2 regions of the Streptomyces sp. NPDC014006 genome follow, and region 1 is predicted to be linked to the other one. Evidence: riboswitches for the same ligand, from Rfam matches in the RefSeq annotation. Region 1 holds a riboswitch; the other holds the start of a gene.

Region 1 (7,698 bases):
ACCTCGGGCAGGATCTTGTCGGCGGCGTCGACGAGGATGAACCGCATGTCCTCGCGGGACACGTTGTTGTAGTACTTGGCCGCGTCCCGGGCCATGTCCTCGACCTCGCCGATGGTCTCGGCGCCGGCGAAGCCACCACCGACGAAGACGAAGGTGAGCGCCTTGCGGCGGATCTCCTCGTCGGTCGTGGAGTCGGCCTTGTCGAGCTGCTCCAGCACGTGGTTGCGCAGGCCGATGGCCTCCTCGATGCCCTTCATACCGATGCCCTGCTCGGCGAGGCCGGGGATCGGGAAGGTGCGGGAGACCGCGCCGAGCGCGATGACCAGGTAGTCGAAGGGCAGCTCGTACGCCTCGCCGACCAGCGGGGCGATCGTGGCGACCTTGCGGTCCTGATCGATGGTGGTGACCCGGCCGGTGAGGACCTCCGCCTTGGGAAGCACACGTCGCAGCGGGACGACGACGTGGCGCGGGGAGATGCTGCCGGCGGCGGTTTCGGGGAGGAAGGGCTGGTAGGTCATGTACGACCGGGGGTCGACGACCGTGACGGTCGCCTCTCCGTAACGCATCTTCTTCAGAATGCGTCGAGCTGCGTACAGGCCTACGTACCCACCGCCTACTACGAGGATCCTGGGACGCTCCGTGGTGCTCATGGCATCGAGTATCCACCCGGATGGAGGGGGTGGCTCGTGCGCCCCTTCACAAGGTCCGACACCACCTGTGCTACACTCCGCGGCCCGCGTGACGCAGGTCATGGCGTGCGACGGGAACCGTTGCCCGGTACAACCCGTTGTCAATGCCGCGTGAGCTGCCTCTCTGGGCGGTGGAGGCCACGGTGAGCAAGCCGTGAGGCCCTGCGGGACGCGTGATCCGAAGGTGCGTCATCCACCCCTTCTGAACATGTTCAAAGGCGAGTTCGGCCCCCGGAGGGGTGATCCGAAGGCGTTCGGGGGGCCTGCGGAACGGAATTCCTTGTGAAGAACTTCACGAACTTTCCCGACGTGGCGCCATCGGACCGTTCGCCGACCCCGCTCAGGCGTGTTCACGGGTGCTCAGGGGAGGACGCTGACCAGGGTCTATCGCGTTCTGCGGCGGGCCCCCGGAGCGGGGTGCCGGGGGTCGTTGTCCGCCGGCACCCCGGGGTTCCCGCGGCCGGATCCCTACCGGTCTCCCGGCCCCATGCCGCCGCGGTCCTCGCCCGTTTCCCCGGCGCTCTCGATGCGCTCCTTGCGCACCCCCTCCACCGGTACGGCCTCGCTCTCCACGACCGGCCGTCTCACGGCGCTCGATACCCACGTCAATGCGCTCATCGAGCGCGTCATCGCGTCGTCGTCCGAGCCCCCGCGCATGCCGGCGGCCGCACGGTTCCGCCGCACCCGCGGCGTCGGCCGTCCCCGCGGCACCCACCAGTAGTCGTAGGGCCGGTGCTCCTCGTCCTCCGAGAGGTGGCCGCCGCCGTCGACGATCTTCTTCCCGTCCTCGCCGAGGACCGGGTGGTCCGGGACTGCCGGGATCTGCTCGCTGGTGATCATGGTTCACCTCACCCCAAAAGGGTGAAACGAACCATTGGCAACAAAGGGCGCATACCTTTCGTAAGTGCCCCACCGCACCTCAGTGCACCGCCGTCACGGCAGGGCTGTCACACCAGGGACCAGGCGATGCCGTCCAGGATGTCGTGCTCGCTCACCACGACCTCTTCGGCGCCGGTCCGCTCCATGATCGACAACAGCACCAAGGAGCCCGCCGCGATCACGTCGACCCGGCCCGGGTGCATCGACGGCACCGCCGCGCGCTCGGCGTGCGTGGAGTGCAGCAGCCACTCGGTGATCTCGCGGACCTTGTCCCGGGAGATCCGGGAGTGGTGGATGCGCGCCGAGTCGTACTCGGGCAGCTCCTGGGCGATCGCCGACACGGTCGTCACCGACCCGGCGAGCCCGACCAGCGTGCGGGCCTGACGCAGCGGAACGCTCTGCTCGGCGAGGTCCAGGGCGGCCTCGATGTCGGCCCTCATGGCCGCGATCTGCTCCTCGGTGGGCGGGTCCGTGACCGCCCCGCCGGCCACCAGGTGACGCTCCGTCATCCGTACGCAGCCGACGTCCACCGAGCGGGCCGCGCGCACGTGTTCCTCGCCGACGACGAACTCCGTGGAGCCGCCGCCGATGTCCACCACCAGGAACGGCCGCTCCAGGTGCTCGTGCCCGGCCAGCTCCCTGGTCGCGCCGGTGAAGGAGAACTCCGCCTCCTGGTCGCCGGTGATGACCTCCGGCTCCACGCCGAGGATGTCCAGCACACCGCGCACGAACTCGTCGCGGTTCTCCGCGTCCCGGGAGGCGGACGTGGCCACGAAGCGCAGCCGCTCGGCGCCGTGCTCCTTGATGATCTCCGCGTACTCCCGGCAGGCGGCGAAGGTGCGCTCGAGCGCCTCGGGGGCGAGACGCCCGGTGCGGTCGACGCCCTGCCCGAGCCGCACGATCGTCATACGGCGGTCCAGCTCGACGAGTTCATCCGTGGCCCCCGCGCCGGAGGCGCTGTCGGGCACGGCCACGTCGGCGACCAGCAGACGGATGGAGTTCGTACCGCAGTCGATGGCGGCGACCCGGGTCACTTGGCGTCCTCCTCGGTCCCGGCGCCCGCGCCCTCGCCGGCCGGCGTGACGCAGGGGCCCTTGCGCCACCACTCGGGCAGCATCGCGATCGCCTCGTCGCCGAGCGGGTTGACGCCCGGTCCGGCGGCCAGCGAGTGGGCGACCAGCACGTGCAGGCACTTCACGCGGTCCGGCATGCCGCCGGCGCTCGGGAAGCCGGTCAGCTCCTCGATCTCGTCGCGGCGCCGGATGTAGTCCTCGTGCGCGGCGCGGTAGGCGGCGGCCAGCTCCGGGTCGGTTCCCAGCCGCTCGGTCATCTCCTTCATCACGCCCTCGGCCTCCAGGGTGCCGATCGCGGAGGAGGCCCGGGGGCAGGTGAGGTAGTACAGCGTCGGGAAGGGCGTGCCGTCCGGCAGGCGCGGGGCGGTCTCCACGACGTCGGGCTGCCCGCAGGGGCACCGGTGGGCGATCGCGCGCAGCCCGCGCGGCGGCCGGCCCAGCTGCTGCTCGAAGGCAGCCACATCCGCGTCGGTGGGCTCGGTGCGCGGGGTGGACGGCGGGGGCGTTTCCACTACGAAGTTCTCTCTTGTCGAATTACTGGTCGGAGGCGTCGGCCTTGTCGACCCCGTCCCAGACGTTGGAGTACCAGGGGCGGTCCGCCGAGCCGAGTTCGGTGTGCGCCTGCTTGGCGGCGTCCGGGTCGACCACGACGTAACCGGTCTCCCCCGGCATCACATAGTGCAGCCGCTGCCGGATCTGCTGCTCGGCGAAGGAGTCGTCCTGCCAGCGCGCCTTGAGGTCGCGCAGCTGCTCCACGCGCTGCCTGGCCTGCTGCTTCTGCCGTTGCAGATCGGCGATCCCGGCGCGTTGCGAGACGTACTGGCGCATGGGATAGGCGAGCGCCACGATCAGCGAGCACACCACCAGCGCGAGCAGTGCCGCGCGGCCGGTGAGCCGGGAGCGGCGGGCCTGCCGTTTGGTCTGGGAACGGTAGACGCGGGCCGCGGTCTGCTCGCCGAGCAGCCGGATCCTGGTCGCCGTGGAGAAACGGTCCCGGTCCTTCACGGCCATGCCGGCCTCCCCTTTCACACGCGCGTACGTCCCCGGACACGGTACGGGACCGAGTACGGGGACGTACGTACGACTGGCTAAGCCTTACGCCAGGATGGGTCAGCCCTTGGAGACCGCGCCCCGGAAGCGGGGGAACGCGCTGCGGCCGGCGTACACCGCGGCGTCGTCGAGGATCTCCTCGATGCGCAGCAGCTGGTTGTACTTGGCGACGCGCTCGGAGCGGGCCGGGGCACCGGTCTTGATCTGGCCGCAGTTGGTGGCGACGGCGAGGTCGGCGATGGTGACGTCCTCGGTCTCGCCGGAGCGGTGGGACATCATGCACTTGTAGCCGTTGCGCTGGGCCAGCTCGACGGCGTCCAGGGTCTCGGTGAGCGAGCCGATCTGGTTGACCTTCACCAGCAGGGCGTTGGCGGCGCCCTCCTCGATGCCGCGGGCCAGGCGCTCGGGGTTGGTGACGAACAGATCGTCACCGACGAGCTGGACCTTGTCACCGAGCTTGGCGGTGATGGTCTTCCAGCCCTCCCAGTCGTCCTCGAACAGCGGGTCCTCGATGGAGACCAGCGGGTACGCCTCGACCAGCTCGGCGTAGTACTCGGTCATCTCCTCGGCGGAGCGGTTCTTGCCCTCGAAGACGTAGGAGCCGTCCTTGTAGAACTCGGACGCGGCCACGTCGAGGGCGAGGGCGATCTGCTCGCCGGGGGTGTAGCCGGCCTCCTTGATCGCCTCGAGGATGAGGTCGAGGGCCTCGCGGTTGGAGCCGAGGTTCGGGGCGAAGCCGCCCTCGTCGCCGAGGCCGGTGGCCAGGCCCTTGGACTTCAGGACCTTCTTCAGGGTGTGGTAGACCTCGGCGCCCCAGCGAAGGGCCTCGGAGAAGGACTCCGCGCCGATCGGGGCGATCATGAACTCCTGGATGTCCACGTTGGAGTCGGCGTGCGAGCCGCCGTTCAGGATGTTCATCATCGGCACCGGCAGCAGGTGCGCGTTCGGGCCGCCCAGGTAGCGGAACAGCGGCAGGTCGCTGGCCTCGGAGGCGGCGTGGGCGACGGCGAGGGAGACGCCGAGGATGGCGTTGGCGCCCAGCGAGCCCTTGTTGTCGGTGGCGTCCAGGTCGAACATGGCCTGGTCGATCAGACGCTGCTCGGTGGCGTCGTAGCCGACCAGCTCCGGGCCGATCTGCTCGATGACGGCCAGCACGGCCTTCTCGACACCCTTGCCCTGGTAACGGCTGGCGTCGCCGTCACGGAGCTCGATGGCCTCGAAGGCGCCCGTCGAGGCGCCGGACGGGACGGCGGCACGCCCGGTGCTGCCGTCGTCGAGGCCGACCTCGACCTCGACCGTGGGGTTGCCTCGGGAGTCCAGGATTTCCCGGGCTACGACGACGTCGATGGACGGCACGAGCATCTCCTTCGTGGATGTGACGCTGAAAGTGCGGGGCTGGTGAGCCTTGCGACTAGAGCCTAACCGCCCCGGGGCCATCGGCCAGCCGACCGCCCGGCCCGTGGACAGACAGACCGTACCCATTGTTCACCGTCGGAACAAAGGGGGGTGGCGTTCTGGCCGAATATTCGCCGAACCGGCGGCAGACAAAACCCGCCCCGGTGCGTACGGGGGAACACGCACCGGGGCGGGGAGCCCATGGGGACGGGGAGCGGCCCTTGGCCTGCCGGCTGCCGCTTTACTTCAGGTGCAGCTGCTGGCCCGGGTAGATCAGGTTGGCGTCCTCGACGATGTCCTTGTTCAGGTCGAACAGCTTCTTCCAGCCGCCGGCGACCTTGTGCTTCTCGGCGATGGAGCTGAGGGTGTCGCCCTTGACGACCTTGTACTCGCCGTCGCCCTTCTTGACCTTCTTGCCGGTCGGGGTGGTGACGGTCTTCGAGCTGTGCTTCTTCTGCGACTGCGCCGGGCGCTCACTGGAGCGGGAGGCGCTCTGCTGCTCGGTGGAGCGCGTCGTGGTGGTGCCCTGGGAGGACGAGCCGCTGCTCTGGGAGGAGCTCGAGGAGGCGCCGCCGTCGTTGGGGGTGCTCGACAGGCCCGTGCCGCAGACCGGCCAGGCGCCCTTGCCCTGGGAGGCGAGGACCTTCTCGGCCACCTGGATCTGCTGCGCCTTGCTGGCCTCGTTGGCCTGCGGGGCGTAGGCGGTACCGCCGTACGCGGCCCAGGTGGAGGCGGAGAACTGCAGGCCGCCGTAGTAACCGTTGCCGGTGTTGATGGACCAGTTGCCGCCGGACTCGCACTGGGCGACCGCGTCCCACTCGGAGGTGGTGGCGGCGGAGGCGTTGCCGGCCGCCATCAGCGGAGCGGCGACGGCGGCACCGGTGACACCGGCGATCGCGATGGCGCGGGTGGCCTTGGAGGGACGACGGTGCTTGCCCTTGCCGGAAAACAGCATGGTGGATCCCCTCACCGACGCCTGCGAGGTGAGCTGTCGGGTTCGGGCCGGTTGAGTTGCCCGGCCACCCCTCCCCTGGAGGAGGTGTGGCTTCACCCCTAGCCGCTCCGGCTCAACTGCCGGGCGCGGCGCTTACCTTGGGTCCCCCGCTCCTGCCTGCGGCGCGTTAAGCGACGAGTGTTCCCGTGCGGCCGCTGGCAGGATTCGGCGTTGCGGCCGGCCGGGGCTCGCGGTGGCGAGCGGTCATGACCGTAGACAGGCGATCGGCCGAATTTCAAAGACGATCACGGCTTCTGAGACTCATCCCACACTTTCACCAAAGCGGACATTAGTCTCGAAACAGGGCGTCAACTCCCGCTACTTTTCGCCCGTTTCGCCACCGACAAGCAGGGTCTGACCGGGCACGATGTGGCTCGGGTCGGCACCGATCGCGTCCTGGTTCTCCGCGTACAGCGCGCGCCACCCGCCCGCGACGCCAAGGGAGTCGGCGATGGACGTGAGGCTGTCCCCGTCGCGCACGGTGTAGCGCGAGGCGTGCCGGCCCGAGACGGGCGTCGCGCCGGCTTCGGTCACTTCTTCCTGTGCACTGACGCCTCGGTGGCGGCCGCCGCCGTCGAGGGCGCCGGTGTCGACGAGCCCCGAATCCCCGACGATCTGGCGCAGGTTGTCCGGATCGTCGCTGTTTGCGGCACCGGTGGAGGCGCTGTCGGACGGCTGCGAGGTGCCGTGCTCCGCACTTCCGGACGCGCCGGACTCGCCGGCACCGCCCGCGGACGGGGTGGTGGACGACAGGCCGTCAGAGGGCTGCGCGGGGCTGCCCGTGGAGGGAGTGCCGGCCGCCGTACCGGAGGGCGTGCCGGAGGAGTCGGGCAAGCCGGGCGAGTCCACCGAACCGGAGATTCCGGATGATCCGGAGGTATCGGTGGATCCGGAGGTACCGGCCGAACCGGAGGAGTCGGGTGAACCAGTGGACCCGCCCGAGCCGGAGGAGTCCGATCCGGCGGTGGCGCCGGTGGAGGCCGAGCCGCCGCCCGGCGTGTCGCCCGGTACACCCGTGTCGATGTCGGGTGCGGAGGTGTCGGCGGACAGGCCCGACGTCAGCCCGCACACCGTCCAGTGGCCGACGCCCTGGTCGGCGAGGACCTTCTCGGCGACGGCTATCTGCTGCGAGCGGCTGGCGAGGTCGGGGCGGGCCGCGTACTCCAGGCCGCCGTGGCCCTCCCAGTCCTCCTGCGACAGGTGCAGACCGCCGTACAGCCCGATTCCGGGGTTGTCGCTCCAGCGGCCGCCGCTCTCGCACTCGGCCACCTTGTCCCACGTCGTGCCGTCGGCCGCGTGGGCGCTCGCCGCGCCGAGCAGCGGGATGGCGATGGCGGAGCCGGTCACTCCGGCCGCGACGAGGAGTGCCGGAGCCTGACGGGGGCGACGGTGTCGACCGTTCCCGGAGAGCATGCGGTGACCTTTCGCAAGACAGCAGTGACCAGCGCGACGCCTTGAGGCAGCGGCGTCACGCTGACGAGTGAACGTATCGGCAGACGATCGTCAGTCACAAGTTCATGCCGCGCAGATCACGTGAAGATCACAAAGTTGAAGAGGTGTCATTTTCCTGTGTGCCCTCGGGCGTGAACACCACCGGCAACTGCCGCAGCCCCCGCAT
Region 2 (7,698 bases), on a different contig from region 1:
GGCCGGTGTAGCCGGCCTCGCGGAGGTTGGCGAGGATGCTGCGGCCGACGCCGCCGGGGGTACGACCGGCCCCGACCACGGCGACCGAGCCGGGCATCAGCAGCCGCTGCACGGAGCGGCCCTCGGCGCGCTGTTCGCGCGCGTACTGCACGGCGAGGGAGCGCTCGGTGGGCTCGAGATCGAACTCCAGGCGCACGACGCCGTCCTCGAAGCTGCGCTTCTGGGTGTACCCGGCGTCCGTGAACACCTTGATCATCTTGTTGTTGGCAGGCAACACCTCGGCCGCGAAGCGGCGGATGCCGCGCTCGCGGGCGACGGCGGCGATGTGTTCGAGCAGGGCGGAGGCGACGCCTCGGCCCTGATGGGCGTCCTGGACGAGGAAGGCGACCTCCGCCTCGTCGGCCGGTGCGGACGCGGGCATTCCGTTCACGCCGATCCGGTCGTAGCGTACGGTTGCGATGAACTCGCCGCCGATCGTGGCCGCGAGTCCCACCCTGTCCACAAAGTCGTGGTGTGTGAAGCGGTGGACGTCCTTCGCGGACAGACGCGGGTAGGGCGCGAAGAAGCGGTAGTACTTCGACTCGTCCGACACCTGCTCGTAGAAGCTGACCAAGCGGTCCGCGTCATCGACGGTGATGGGACGGATCCGCGCGGTGCCGCCGTCGCGCAGCACCACGTCGGCCTCCCAGTGGGCGGGGTACTCCTGCCTGTCCGACGCGCTCTGCATGGGGCCCAGAGTACGGCTCGCGTACGACAACGGCGCGGGGCACTCTGTGGAGGACGGATGCCGGGTCGAGGCCGCGGCCCGGTGATCGCGTCCGGAGGGGGTCGCAGACCTCTCCGGGCATGCTTCACCATATGGGAAACTGGTCTAGACAACCCTGAGAAACTGAAGGGCAGCAACACATGGCTGAGCGCCGCGTCAACGTCGGCTGGGCCGAGGGCCTCCATGCCCGCCCCGCCTCCATCTTCGTCCGAGCCGCCACGGCCGCAGGCGTCCCGGTGACGATCGCCAAGGCCGGCGGCACCCCGGTCAACGCGGCCTCCATGCTGGCCGTCCTCGGCCTGGGCGCCCAGGGCGGCGAGGAGATCGTCCTCGCCTCCGACGCCGAGGGCGCGGACGCCGCCCTGGACCGTCTGGCGAAGCTGGTCTCCGAGGGTCTCGAGGAGCTCCCCGAGACCGTCTGAGTCACGCCTGACCGTCCGAGTCACGCATAAAGAAGCCGCGTCGGCCTTTCAGGGCCGGCGCGGCTTCGCTTTTCCCGTCCACCATGAGGCGACGCGGACGGAAATTGACGGCACGAGGTAAAAGGCCAGCCCATGAAAAGGGCATCCCTTTCAGTGGGCGCGCATATCCCTCTCTTTGTATACGGCGCTCGTGTTAATGCCGTAGGCCCGACGTGTTTACGGGGTGTTGCGAACTTCTCACACGCTCGGGTCGGTCGCCGCCGAAGAAGCGCAGCCGATACGCGGCGGTGGAACGCTCGGTGTGCAGGGCGGCGACCGCACGCGCGCGTTCCCCGTCGCCACGCGCCACCGCGTCCGCGATCGCACCGTGCTCGGCCCAGGACCTGACGGGGTCGGCCGACGGCTCCACGGCGTACATCCAGGCGATCTTGTGGCGCAGCTGAGTGAGTGTGGCGGTCAGCGCCTGGCTGCCGCACGCCTGGACGAGCGTCTCGTGGAACCAGCCGCCCAGGGAGCGCAAGTCGTCGCCGGTGCCGTGCCTGGCCCGGTCCTGACCGAGCCGCACCAGGCCGCGCAGCACCTTCAGATGCGCCTCGGTGCGCCGCTGGGCGGCCCGCGCCACACCGAGCGGCTCCAGCAGCATCCGCATCTCCAGCAGGTCGGCCGCTTCCTGCTCGGTGGGCTCGGCCACGCACGCGCCCGCGTGCCGTCGCGTCACGACGAAGCCCTCGGCCTCCAGGGTGCGCAACGCCTCCCGCACGGGCACCCGGGAGACGCCGTACCGGCGCGCGAGGAGTTCCTCGGTGAGCCGGCTGCCGCGCTCATGGACACCGGCGACGATGTCGTCCCGGATCGCCGTGCACACCGAGTGCGCCGGAATACGCATGTCCGACCTCCGCCTTGAGCCCCGTGAAACGCCGACGATGGACGCGTGTTCCGTGACTCTATTCCAAGGGGGCCGAATTTCCGACGGCAGGCCGGATTCCATGGATATTTTTTGGTCACCTCGCCGGGGTTCTCCGGGACGAAGAGGCGGGTATGAAGAGGCGGGGACGAAGAGCCGGAAAACGGAGAAAGCCCCGGCGCGATGCGCCGGGGCTTCCCCGAGTGGGTGCCGTGCTCGGGTGTCAGACGTTCACGCCGTGCGCGCGCAGATAGGCGATCGGGTCCATGTCGGAGCCGTACTCGGGGCTGGTGCGCGCCTCGAAGTGCAGGTGCGGGCCGGTGACGTTGCCGGTCGCGCCGGACAGACCGATCTGCTGGCCGGCGACGACCTGCTGGCCGACCACGACATCGATCGACGACAGGTGCCCGTACTGGGTGTACGTGCCGTCGTGCATGCGGATGACGATCTGGTTGCCGTAGGCGCCGCCCCAGCCGGTCTCGACGACGGTGCCGTAGCCCACCGCGTGCACGGTGGTGCCGGTGGCGGCGTGGAAGTCGATGCCGGTGTGGTGGCCGGAGGACCACAGGGAGCTGCTGGCCTGGTAACCGGTGGAGACGTAGGAGTGCGCGATCGGGGCCACGAAGGTGGTCAGGCGCTTGCGCTCGGCCTCACGGGCGGCGCGCTCCTTGGCCTCGTGGGCGCGCTCGGCGGCGGCCTCGCGCGCGGCCTCCTCGATGGCCTTCTGCTCGGCGGCCTGCTTCTGGGCCTCCGCCTGGGCGTCGATCTGGGCGGCGAGCGAGTCGTCGACGCTGATCACGGGGAGCAGACCGGTCTGCTCGGCGGAGGTGTCGGCGGCGAGGGCGGGGGCCGCGAGGGTGCCGATGACGCCGGTGGTGGTGAGCGCGGCGATTCCGGCGGCCTGCGCGGTGGTGCGCTTCATCCGGCTGGGACGACGGTGCTTCCCGGTGGCGCTGACGAACGCCATGTGGTGGCTTGTCCTTTCCTTCCCTCTCGCCTACCGGGTTAGCTGACGGGTTCGGAGCAGGAAGGTCTCCTACGAGCACCCTCGCGGGCACCCGATTCACCCCAGGGACGTGTGGGTCCCCGGCTCCCCTGGCTCGCGCCGTACGGGGACTCGGCGATGACTGTCCGGTGCCGCGGGTGCGGCGCTATGCCTGACGGACAGCCCGGACGAAGCTACGGTGATCGGCCTTCAATCCTCAAACGAAACAGGAGTTTTGTAGCGCATCCCACAGGCCAGAAAGGCAACCTCCGCCCCAATTCGGGCATATGTGGGATGCGGCGCCTTCAATCACAAACAGACCCGGGGATACGGCAAGGGCCCTGGTGCTCCGTCAGACACCAGGGCCCCGCACGCGTGCGGCTACTCCGCGCTCACCACCGTGACGTCGCCGATCCCGAGGGCCTCGACGGGCTCCTTGATCTGCGCCGCGTCACCGACCAGTACGGTCACCAGACGGTTCACCGGGAAGGCGTTCACGACCGCCGCCGTGGCCTCCACGGTGCCGGTCGCGGCGAGCTGCCGGTACAGCGTCGCCTGGTAGTCGTCGGGCAGATGCTGCTCGACCTGGTCGGCGAGCGTGCCCGCGACGGCGGCCGCGGTCTCGTACTTCAGCGGTGCCACCCCGACGAGGTTCTGCACGGCGACGTCGCGCTCGGCGTCGGTCAGGCCGTCCGCCGCCAGGGTGCGCAGCACCGTGAAGAGGTCGTGCAGCGCCGGACCGGTGTTCGGCGTGTCCACGGAACCGCTGATGGCGAGCATCGCCGCGCCCGTGCCGTCGGGGGCGGAGCGCAGCACCTGGCTGAAGGCGCGCACACCGTAGGTGTAGCCCTTCTCCTCGCGCAGGACGCGGTCCAGGCGGGAGGTGAGGGTGCCGCCCAGGCAGTACGTGCCGAGCACCTGGGCGGGCCACACACGGTCGTGCCGGTCGGGGCCGATCCGGCCGATGAGCAGCTGCGTCTGGACGGCGCCGGGGCGGTCCACGATGACGACGCGGCCGGTGTCGTCAGCGGTCACCGCCGGCACGGGACGCGGCTCGGTGCGCGAACCCGTCCAGGCGCCCACGGTGTCACCGAGGAGGTCGTCGAGGTCGAGACCGGTCAGATCGCCGACGACCACCGCGGTCGCGGTGGCGGGGCGCACATGCCGCTCGTAGAAGGCGCGTACGGCGGCCGCGTCGACGGCTGCGACCGTCTCCTCGGTGCCCTGACGCGGGCGCGACATGCGGGAGTCCGCCGGGAAGAGCTCCTTGGACATCTCCTTGGCGGCGCGGCGGGCCGGGCTGGCCAGCTCGTGCGGGATCTCGTCGAGGCGGTTGCGCACCAGCCGTTCGATCTCGCTGTCGGCGAAGGCGGGCGCCCTGAGGGCGTCGGCGAGCAGGCCGAGGCCCTTGGCCAGCCGGGAGGCGGGCACCTCCAGGCTGAGGCGGACGCCCGGGTGGTCGGCGTGCGCGTCGAGGGTGGCGCCGGCGCGCTCCAGCTCGGCGGCGAACTCCTCGGCGGAATGCTTGTCCGTGCCCTCGGAGAAGGCGCGCGCCATGATCGTGGCGACGCCGTCCAGGCCGGCGGGCTCGGCGTCCAGGGGCGCGGCCAGGAGCACCTCGACGGCGACGACCTGCTGGCCGGGGCGGTGGCAGCGCAGCACCGTCAGGCCGTTGTCGAGCGTGCCGCGCTCGGGGGCCGGAAACGCCCACGGCCTGGCCTCGCCCGCCTGGGGCTGGGGGTGGAAGTCCATCGTGGCGAGCTCGGTCACTTGGCCGTCTCCTCGTTCTTGTCGCCGGCCTCTACGGTCGCTTCCTGCTCAGGGTCCTCGGGCACATCGGCGTCCGGTACGGCCTCCGGGGTCTTCGGCTCGTACACGAGCACCGCGCGGTTGTCGGGGCGCAGCCGGGCCTTGGCGACCTCCTGCACCTCCTCGGGCGTCACCTCGAGCACGCGCTGAACGGCGGTGAGGGCGAGCTGCGGGTCACCGAACAGGACGGCATAGCGGCACAGTTCGTCGGCGCGGCCGGCGACGGTACCGAGCCGGTCCAGCCACTCGCGCTCCAGCTGGGCCTGCGCGCGTTCCATCTCCTCGGCCGTGGGGCCCTCCGCGGCGAACCGGGCGAGCTCCTCGTCGATCGCGGCCTCGATGACCGGCACCTCGACGTCACCGGACGTCTTCACGTCCAGCCAGCCCAGGGAGGGCGCTCCGGCGAGGCGCAGCAGCCCGAAGCCGGCCGCGACAGCCGTACGGTCCCGGCGCACGAGCCGGTTGTACAGGCGGGAGGACTCACCGCCGCCGAGGATCGTCAGCGCGAGGTCCGCCGCGTCGCACGCGCGCGTGCCGTCGTGCGGCAGCCGGTAGGCGCCCATCAGGGCGCGCGCGGGGACCTCCTCGCGGACGACCTCGCGCAGCTGCCGGCCGATGACCTCGGGCAGCGTGCCGTCGCGCGGCTCGGGCTTGCCGTCGTGGGCGGGGATGGAGCCGAAGTACTTCTCGACCCAGGCGAGGGTCTGCTCCGGGTCGATGTCGCCGACGATCGACAGGACCGCGTTGTTCGGCGCGTAGTAGGTGCGGAAGAAGCGGCGGGCGTCCTCGAGGGTGGCCGCGTCCAGGTCCGCCATGGAGCCGATCGGGGTGTGGTGGTAGGGGTGGCCCTCGGGGTAGGCGAGGGCGGTCAGCCGCTCGAAGGCGGTGCCGTAGGGGACGTTGTCGTAGCGCTGGCGGCGCTCGTTCTTGACGACGTCTCGCTGGTTCTCCATGGACTCCTCGTCCAGGGCGGCCAGCAGGGAGCCCATGCGGTCGGCCTCCAGCCAGAGCGCGAGCTCCAGCTGGTGGGTGGGCATGGTCTCGAAGTAGTTGGTGCGCTCGAAGCTGGTGGTGCCGTTCAGCGACCCGCCGGCGCCCTGCACCAGCTCGAAGTGACCGTTGCCCTTGACCTGGGCGGAGCCCTGGAACATCAGGTGCTCGAAAAGGTGAGCCAGACCCGTACGCCCCTTGACCTCGTGGCGCGAGCCGACGTCGTACCAGAGGCACACCGCCGCGACCGGGGTCAGGTGGTCCTCGGAGAGCACCACGCGCAGGCCGTTGGCCAGGCGGTGCTCGGTTGCTGTCAGTCCGCCGGAGCCTGCCTCGGCTGTAGCCGTGTGACCCATGGGCATGTACGTCCCTTCCATCGCGGAAGCGGTCGTGAAACCGCGCGTTTCCTGCCGTCCTGCCACTGTATGCAAGTGTGCGGACCGGCGGCGAAGTTCCCGCACGAGGTACGCCGACAGCGAGATCGCGTAGCCTGCGGACGATCGTCGTGCGCGGGTCGGCACGGCCGGGGATCCGGCGCCCCGACTCGGGCGCTCCCCTACGGCCGCGCGATGCCGGAAGGCCGGGTGTTTGGGCGCCGCTTCACGCAGCCGGAGTCGGGTGCGCGGGCACTGCTTCGTACGCCGGGGCCGGGTCCGCGCCCGGCTTGTCAGTCCCACGGTCCACAATGGTCCGCGTCAGATACCGTTCACGCTTCAGCAAGGAGCCAGGCAGCGATGGCCCGCCGCAGCACGAAGACCCCGCCGCCCGACGACTACGAGGAGAAGATCCTCGACATCGACGTCGTCGACGAGATGCAGGGCTCCTTCCTCGAGTACGCGTACTCGGTCATCTACTCCCGCGCCCTGCCGGACGCCCGGGACGGCCTCAAGCCGGTGCACCGCCGCATCGTCTACCAGATGAACGAGATGGGACTGCGCCCCGAGCGCGGCTACGTCAAGTGCGCCCGCGTCGTCGGCGAGGTCATGGGCAAGCTGCATCCGCACGGCGACGCGTCGATCTACGACGCGCTGGTGCGTATGGCGCAGCCCTTCTCCATGCGCGTGCCGCTGGTCGACGGCCACGGCAACTTCGGCTCGCTCGGCAACGACGACCCGCCGGCCGCCATGCGGTACACCGAGTGCCGGATGGCCGAGGCCACGGGGCTGATGACGGAGTCGATCGACGAGGACACCGTCGACTTCCAGCCCAACTACGACGGCCAGGAGCGCGAGCCGGTCACCCTGCCGGCCGCCTTCCCGAACCTGCTGGTCAACGGCTCGTCCGGGATCGCGGTCGGCATGGCGACGAACATGCCGCCGCACAACCTGCGCGAGGTGATCGCGGCCGCCCGGCACCTGATCAGGCATCCGAACGCCGACCTCGACGCGCTGATGAAGCACGTCCCTGGCCCCGACCTGCCCACGGGCGGCCGGATCGTCGGCCTGTCCGGCATCCGCGACGCGTACGAGACGGGCCGCGGCACGTTCAAGATGCGCGCGACGGTGTCCGTGGAGGACGTCACCGCGCGCCGCAAGGGCCTGATCGTCACAGAGCTGCCTTTCGCGGTCGGTCCCGAGAAGGTCATCGCCAAGATCAAGGACCTGGTCGGCTCGAAGAAGCTCCAGGGCATCGCCGACGTCAAGGACCTCACCGACCGCGAGCACGGGCTGCGCCTGGTCATCGAGATCAAGAACGGCTTCGTGCCGGAGGCGGTCCTCGAGCAGCTGTACAAGCTCACGCCGATGGAGGAGTCCTTCGGCATCAACAACGTCGCCCTGGTCGACGGCCAGCCGCTGACGCTGGGCCTGAAGGAGCTGCTGGA

Evidence for each region. A riboswitch is a leader RNA that binds a small molecule or an ion and turns the genes downstream of it on or off. The one in region 1 is predicted to bind cyclic di-AMP.
Region 2: another riboswitch for cyclic di-AMP. It lies ahead of ACF1GV_RS32315 (M23 family metallopeptidase); the one in region 1 lies ahead of ACF1GV_RS23820 (transglycosylase family protein).

The regions. Positions count from the first base shown of each region.
Region 1 is NZ_JBICAJ010000007.1:88,333-96,030, forward strand. Features, by position in the region: gene ACF1GV_RS23790 (NAD(P)/FAD-dependent oxidoreductase) at 1-650, opposite strand, end outside; gene ACF1GV_RS23795 (hypothetical protein) at 1,158-1,529, opposite strand; gene ACF1GV_RS23800 (exopolyphosphatase) at 1,637-2,602, opposite strand; gene ACF1GV_RS23805 (DUF501 domain-containing protein) at 2,599-3,153, opposite strand; gene ACF1GV_RS23810 (septum formation initiator family protein) at 3,176-3,652, opposite strand; gene eno (phosphopyruvate hydratase) at 3,752-5,047, opposite strand; gene ACF1GV_RS23820 (transglycosylase family protein) at 5,328-6,041, opposite strand; cyclic di-AMP (ydaO/yuaA leader) riboswitch at 6,045-6,215, opposite strand; gene ACF1GV_RS23825 (transglycosylase family protein) at 6,399-7,493, opposite strand; gene ACF1GV_RS23830 (cytochrome P450) at 7,621-7,698, opposite strand, start outside.
Region 2 is NZ_JBICAJ010000011.1:231,717-239,414, forward strand. Features, by position in the region: gene ACF1GV_RS32300 (GNAT family N-acetyltransferase) at 1-727, opposite strand, end outside; gene ACF1GV_RS32305 (HPr family phosphocarrier protein) at 907-1,188, shown strand; gene ACF1GV_RS32310 (GntR family transcriptional regulator) at 1,382-2,074, opposite strand; gene ACF1GV_RS32315 (M23 family metallopeptidase) at 2,316-3,059, opposite strand; cyclic di-AMP (ydaO/yuaA leader) riboswitch at 3,072-3,225, opposite strand; gene ACF1GV_RS32320 (M16 family metallopeptidase) at 3,459-4,847, opposite strand; gene ACF1GV_RS32325 (M16 family metallopeptidase) at 4,844-6,238, opposite strand; gene ACF1GV_RS32330 (DNA topoisomerase (ATP-hydrolyzing) subunit A) at 6,611-7,698, shown strand, end outside.